DNA from 2 places in the Pseudomonas sp. LBUM1670 genome. Region 2 is predicted to be linked to the other one. Evidence: predicted binding sites of a transcription regulator. Region 2 holds the regulator's gene; the other holds the start of a gene.
The links. Region 2 encodes sigma-54, which starts transcription at its own class of promoters, with help from an activator protein. Its sites were predicted from a motif close to ANTGGCATNNANNTTGCTNT; they were not measured.

Region 1 (3,658 bases), 670 kb from region 2:
GTCGGTCTTGCTGTTTTTGCCTATTTGCGAGTTGGCGTTCTTGCTGGCCTGGGTCTTCTCGTTCAGGGTGATGGTGATGATGTCACCGACCCGGAACGCCTTGCGGTCGCTGTACAGGTTCTGCTCAAAACCGGCCTGATAGATCGAGCCGTTATTCGCGGCAGCCGGCAACGGCGTACGCGGCAACACCGGGGCGTAGTAAGGGTCATTGGGCTTGGGCGGCGGGGCAACGCAACCCGCGACCACGACGGCCCCACTCAGTGCCAGAACAGATACAAAGCGATTCATGACCCTACCTCACGGTGTTGCAGGCGACCTCATGGCCGCCTCATAGACTTGATTACAGATTCTGCGTTACGAACGAGAGCATCTGGTCGGCGGTGGAGATCACCTTGGAGTTCATCTCGTAGGCGCGCTGAGTGGTGATCATGTTGACCATCTCTTCAACGGTGCTGACGTTGGACGTTTCCAGGGTGTTCTGCAGCGTGGTGCCGAAACCGGCCAGGCCTGGCGTACCGACTTGCGGCGCGCCGCTGGCGGCGGTTTCCAGGAACAGGTTGTTACCCACGGCTTGCAGACCGGCCGGGTTGATGAAGTCGGCGGTTTGCAGGTTGCCGATCACCTGGGCAGCGGGGTTGCCGGCGATGGTGATGGACACGGTACCGTCACGACCGACCGTGAAGGTCTGGGCCTCGTTCGGGATGACAATCGCCGGCTCCAGGGCGAAGCCGCTGGCGTTGACGATCTGGCCGTTGGAATCGAGGTGGAACGTGCCGTCACGGGTGTAGGACGTGGTGCCGTCCGGCTGCAGGATCTGGAAGAAGCCACGACCGTCGATGGCCATGTCCAACGGCTGCTCGGTGGTTTGCAGGCTGCCGGCGCTGAAGTTTTTCTGGGTGCCGACGATGCGCACACCGGTACCCACTTGCAGGCCCGACGGCAGTTCGCTGTCCTGGGTCGACTGGGCGCCTGGCTGGCGTTTGATCTGGTACAGCAAATCCTGGAACTCGGCACGATCACGTTTGAAACCCGTGGTCGACACGTTGGCCAGGTTGTTGGAAATGGTGGTCAGGTTGGTGTCCTGGGCGGACAGACCTGTTTTGGCAACCCATAGAGCCGGAAGCATTCAATTCTCCTCGTGCGCCTGTTTTACGGCGCGACGTTCTGATAATTAGCTGATCTGCAAGACCCGAGCCATGGCCTGGTCGTCGTCTTTGGCGGTGTTCATCATCTTGATGTGCAATTCGAACTGCTTGGCCAGGGCCAGTACCGAGGTCATCTCTTCCACGGCATTGACGTTGCTCGACTCAAGGAACCCGGACACCAGTTTGACGTTGGCATCGGCCTGCGCCGGCTTGCCGTCCTTGGTGTGAATCGAACCGTCCAGGCCCTTGGTCATGTTCTTGAAGTCCGGGTTGACCAGCTTGATGCGGTCGACTTCCGCCATCACGCGAGGACCTTCGCCCATCGCACGGATGCTGACGGTGCCGTCCTCACCGACTTCGATTTGCTGCTCGGGCGGCACGGAGATCGGCCCGCCATTGCCCATCACCGGCATACCGTTGCCGGCGCGCAATACGCCCAAGGCGTCGACGTTGAGGCTGCCTGTGCGCACGTAGCTTTCGCCACCGTCCGGGTTCTGCACCGCGATCCAGCCATTGCCCTGCACCGCGACGTCGAGGTCGCGACCGGTTTGTACCAGGGAGCCCGCGGAGAAGTCGGTGGCCGGACGTTCGGACATGGCAAATGCACGCGCCGGAAAGCTGTCACCGAACACCGGCATCGAACGCGCCTGCTCCAGGTCTCTCTGGAAACCGTTGGTGGAGATGTTCGCCAGGTTGTTCGCATGAGCCTTCTGCGCCAGTGCATTCTGGCTGGCGCCGGTCATTGCCACATAAAGGTACTTGTCCACACTCTTTCCTCTGCATGCCGGACGTTTGCCGCCCACCGCTGTACTGCTGAGCCATAAGCAATTTGCAGACCAACTTTTTTCTGGCGGCGCGGGGCCCGGTAAACAAAGGACTTGAGGGGTTCAGAGGGGAATGGGGGATTGTGTCGAAGTCGAAAAACCGGCGGTGTTATGCCGGTAAGAGGCAAGGACTGGCCTGGAAGTTAAACGGACTACCGCCTTCGCGAGCAAGCCACACTACAAGGCTGGTCGCTGACGGGTTCGCTGCCTACCTGATGAGTCGAGCCAGAGTTTTTCAGGATTCGACAAAGCACATCGCGGCGGCCCAAAGGGCCGCAGAAAAACAAAGCCCTAAAATCGGGCTTCGTATCGGACGAATCAAGCAAAGCTCAGGTTGATGCGCTGTTTTCCGTAGACAACCCGCGCCGCAGGCATCAGTTGGTAAGGGATTTCGACAAACGGGATATCCGAGTTGGTCAGCGCAATGTCGACAAGCTGCAGCATTATTGAGTTCTTTCTGACCAGGATCACGTCAGACCAGTCGGTATTGGTGACCGCCACGGGGATAAAGTCCGAGCGCTTGATAAAACTGCTCATTGCTTCGAGCACGCCCAGGTTTTGCTTGGTACCGTGCAGGCTGTGGCAGCAATCGTTCAACAGGATGAAGCCATCGTCGGCCAGTAAGTCTTGGTAGTACATCAAATCACGCAGGATGTACTCGTACTGATGGTTTGCGTCGATGTAGACCAGATCGAACTTTTCGATACCGGTTCTAGGCTTGATTTCGTCAATCGCGGCAATGGTCTCGGCGCGGATAACAGTCACGTTGTCCTTGTCGGTGAATTTGCTCAGGCATTCCTGATACAGATTGTCATAGGTGGCCATGTCATACATGGGACCGCCATAGTAGTAAGCATATTTGTCAACCGAATTAACCCATGGCGGCAATTGATCAAAAGGGCTGTAGGCATCATTGGCAGCCGGGCTCCAGCTGTCGATCAGGACCATCTTTTTCGGGTTCAGTGCATTGTAAAGCTTCAGCGCGTTTTCACCGCGCAGGACACCCAGCTCGGCAACGACTGGCTGTTTGTTGCACGCGTTAAAAACCGCATTGAGAAGGTGATAAAAGGCTTCTCGGTGGGTAATACAGACTTTCATACCGGCTCCTGTTGCTTTATGACTTCAGCCCTCCCGTAAGCGATAAGAACATGAGTGGGATGGCCCTTCCTCTCTGTATCGACCACTTGGGCAATAAGATGAGCAAGATTTTTACGAGGAATCGGTCGCTCTGGCCAACGCAGTCTAGGTGCCGGCACGCATGTCCATGGGGTCGGTGGCCCAGACGGAATCGATGCGGATCATTGAGCGAGCCCGATTTCGGGTAGGACTTGCGTTGGCGCATGGCGATCCTGGCATTAAGGGCAATTGCGTCCGCTTAAAAATACGCAGACCCAATCGCCCTTGTCGGCCGGGCGAGGAAGGTGGACCGTCGCGCTCGTGTCAGGCGGGTATTTCACCAGATTTGGAGGTCTTCAGAGTTTCCCTAGTGAAACCTTACGGGTACAACTGCCTTGATCAGGCTGTTTGATCTTGCCAGGCGCATTAGCCTTAACATAGTGCATTCAACCGGCCAGTCAGGCCTTTGCCAAAGCACTGGCCAGGACACTCACCACCCGGTCTTGCTGATCACTGGATAAACCGAGCCAAAGTGGCAAACGAAGCAGACGCTCAGAATATCCATCAGTAACA
Region 2 (3,658 bases):
GCGTCGTGCTGATCGATCGCGCCAAAGTTGTCGATAAGGACGGTAACGTCACCCAAGGCGAGAAGATCGTCTACGACACCAACAAAAAGCTCGCCAGCGCCGGTCGCGCAACGGGCTCCAAGGTTACCGAGTCGCGTCCGCGCATCGACATGGTGATCCAGCCGAAAAAGAAAACCGACGAGCAAAAGGCCCAGTAATGGCAACTCTGAAAGCTCAGCATCTGGCCAAGAGCTACAAGAGCCGTCAGGTCGTGCGCGACGTCAGCTTGTCCATCGACAGCGGTCAGATCGTCGGCCTGCTTGGTCCTAACGGCGCCGGCAAGACCACCTGCTTCTACATGATCGTCGGCCTGGTCCAGGCCGATCAGGGCCGCGTCCTGATCGATGATCTGGACGTCAGCCACCAGCCGATGCACGGTCGTGCGAAGGCCGGTATCGGCTATCTTCCGCAAGAAGCGTCGATCTTTCGCAAACTCTCGGTCGCCGACAACATCATGGCGATCCTCGAGACCCGCAAGGAACTCGACAAGGCCGATCGTCGCAAAGAGCTGGAAAGCCTGCTGCAGGAATTCCACATCAGCCACATCCGCGACAACCTCGGCATGAGCCTGTCCGGCGGTGAACGCCGCCGCGTGGAAATCGCCCGGGCACTGGCGACCAACCCGAAATTTATCCTCCTCGACGAACCTTTCGCCGGCGTGGACCCGATTTCGGTGGGCGACATCAAGCAGATCATCTACCACCTCAAAGCCAAGGGCATTGGCGTGCTGATCACTGACCACAACGTCCGTGAAACCCTGGATATCTGCGAAACCGCCTACATCGTCAACGATGGTCAACTGATCGCCGAAGGTGACTCGGCCACCATCCTGGCCAACGACCTCGTGAAAGAAGTCTATCTGGGCCATGAGTTCCGCCTGTAAGCGCTGAGGTGTCTGGCAAGTCGCCCGAGTGCTAGTCTCGATAAAAAATCAACAGTTTTTTATTGTTACGGCGCTCTAGGCAAACGTTGTGGTTTCAGGCATATAATTTGCTTATGTTTGGCGCTCCGGCGCCCTGTAGTGGATGGCGCACGTGCGCCGGCGAATAAGGTGTTAAGCCCCTGCCATGAAACCATCGCTAGTCTTGAGAATGGGCCAGCAGCTGACGATGACACCGCAGCTGCAACAGGCCATCCGCCTGCTCCAATTGTCGACCCTGGACCTGCAACAGGAAATCCAGGAAGCCCTGGAGTCCAATCCGATGCTCGAACGCCAGGAAGAAGGCGACGACTTCGATAACGCCGACCCCTTGGCCGACAAAGCCGAACAGCAACCCAATGCCGATGTGTCTGAACCCTCCTACCAGGAAACCGCCCCGACGGTGGACAACCTCGATGAGGGCGACTGGAACGAGCGCATTCCCAACGAACTGCCCGTCGACACCGCATGGGAAGACGTCTACCAGACCAGCGCCAGCAGCTTGCCGAGCAACGATGACGACGAGTGGGATTTCACCACCCGCACATCGGCCGGCGAAAGCCTGCAAAGCCATCTGTTGTGGCAACTGAACCTGGCGCCGATGTCCGACACCGATCGCCTGATCGCCGTGACCCTGATCGACTGCATCAACAATCAGGGCTACCTGGACGAAACCCTTGAGGAAATCCTCGAAGCCTTCGATCCGGAACTCGACATCGAACTGGACGAGATCGAAGCCGTCCTCCATCGCATCCAGCAATTCGAACCGGCCGGCATCGGCGCCCGCAACCTGGGTGAATGCCTGCTGCTGCAATTGCGTCAGCTCCCTGCCAAGACACCTTGGCTGGCCGAGGCCAAACGCCTGGTCACCGATTACATCGACTTGCTCGGCAGCCGCGACTACAGCCAGCTGATGCGCCGGATGAAGCTCAAGGAAGATGAACTGCGCCAGGTCATTGAACTGGTACAAACCCTCAACCCACGTCCGGGCTCGCAGATCGAGTCCAGTGAAGCCGAATACGTCGTTCCCGACGTGATCGTGCGCAAGGATAACGAGCGCTGGCTGGTAGAGCTGAATCAGGAATCGGTACCGCGGCTGCGGGTCAACGCCCAATATGCCGGTTTCGTGCGCCGCGCCGACACCAGCGCCGACAACACCTTCATGCGCAATCAGTTGCAAGAAGCCCGCTGGTTCATCAAGAGCCTGCAAAGCCGTAACGAAACCCTGATGAAAGTTGCCACCCAGATCGTCGAGCATCAGCGCGGTTTTCTGGAGTACGGCGACGAAGCCATGAAACCCCTGGTCCTGCATGACATCGCCGAAGCGGTGGGCATGCACGAATCAACGATTTCCCGGGTAACCACGCAAAAATTCATGCATACCCCTCGCGGCATATATGAGTTGAAATACTTTTTCTCCAGCCACGTCAGCACCTCCGAAGGCGGCGAATGCTCGTCTACGGCGATCCGCGCGATCATCAAAAAACTGGTTGCCGCGGAAAATCAGAAAAAGCCGTTGAGTGACAGCAAGATCGCTGGTTTACTGGAGGCACAAGGCATTCAGGTGGCTCGCCGCACCGTCGCCAAGTACCGCGAATCCCTCGGGATCGCGCCTTCGAGCGAACGCAAACGGTTGATGTAGAGCCACGCCACAGCGTTCCAGTGGTAGATCATCTGATCTACCGCTTTATGCACTGGCAACGAAGGAGAAGCTGTATGCAAGTCAACATCAGTGGACACCAACTGGAAGTGACCGAACCTCTTCGCACCTACATCGGCGAAAAACTCGAACGATTGGAGAGGCATTTCGACAAGATCACCAACGTGCAGGTCACGATGACGGTCGAAAAGCTGAAGCAGAAAATCGAAGCCACGCTGCATATTCCCGGCAATGAAGTGGTCGCAAACGCGGAACATACCGATATGTACGCGGCGATCGACGCGCTGACCGACAAGCTGGATAAACAACTCAAAAAGCATAAGGAAAAGACCCAAAGCCTCCTCCAGGGCGCGACCGGTCGTTAACACTCCCAACCCATGATCCGACTTGAAAGCATCCTGACCCCCGGCCGTTCCCTCGTGAACGTGCCGGGCGGCAGCAAAAAGAAAGCCCTCGAGCAAATTGCCAATCTGATCGCCCGCGAAGTGCCGGCTCTGGAGATGCAAGATGTCTTCGAGGCTTTGATTGCCCGTGAAAAACTCGGCTCGACCGGTTTTGGTAACGGCATCGCTATCCCCCACTGCCGGCTGAAAGGTTGCACCTCGCCCATCAGTGCCTTGATGCACCTGGATGCCCCCATCGATTTTGACGCCATCGACGGTGCCCCGGTTGACCTGCTCTTCGTTCTGCTGGTCCCGGAAGCCGCTACCGATGCGCACCTTGAATTACTCCGCCAGATCGCCAGCATGCTTGATCGCAAGGAAGTCCGTGATCGCCTGCGTAGCGCCCCGAGCAATGAAGCCTTGTATCAGGTTGTCCTGGACGAGCAAAACGGGCATTAATCATGCGCTTGATCATCGTCAGTGGCCGTTCCGGCTCAGGTAAAAGTACCGCGCTCGATGTTCTCGAGGACAACGGCTATTACTGCATCGACAACCTGCCCGCCGGGTTGCTGCCGGAACTGGCCGAACGTGCGTTGATTCACACTGAGCTGGCGCAGCCGCTGGTTGCCGTCTCCATCGACGCGCGCAACTTGCCGA

Region 1: ACA073_RS07375 (flagellar basal body rod protein FlgF) is a predicted target of sigma-54. The motif match lies at 1,967-1,986, and genes of this name have one in related genera.

What each region holds. Positions count from the first base shown of each region.
Region 1 covers NZ_CP166783.1:1,611,406-1,615,063, reverse strand. The annotation lists gene flgH (flagellar basal body L-ring protein FlgH) at 1-288, opposite strand, end outside; gene flgG (flagellar basal-body rod protein FlgG) at 341-1,126, opposite strand; gene ACA073_RS07375 (flagellar basal body rod protein FlgF) at 1,172-1,912, opposite strand; gene ACA073_RS07370 (class I SAM-dependent methyltransferase) at 2,288-3,067, opposite strand; gene rffA (dTDP-4-amino-4,6-dideoxygalactose transaminase) at 3,544-3,658, opposite strand, start outside.
Region 2 covers NZ_CP166783.1:941,673-945,330, reverse strand. The annotation lists gene lptA (lipopolysaccharide transport periplasmic protein LptA) at 1-197, shown strand, start outside; gene lptB (LPS export ABC transporter ATP-binding protein) at 197-922, shown strand; gene ACA073_RS04220 (RNA polymerase factor sigma-54) at 1,107-2,600, shown strand; gene hpf (ribosome hibernation-promoting factor, HPF/YfiA family) at 2,675-2,983, shown strand; gene ptsN (PTS IIA-like nitrogen regulatory protein PtsN) at 2,996-3,460, shown strand; gene rapZ (RNase adapter RapZ) at 3,463-3,658, shown strand, end outside.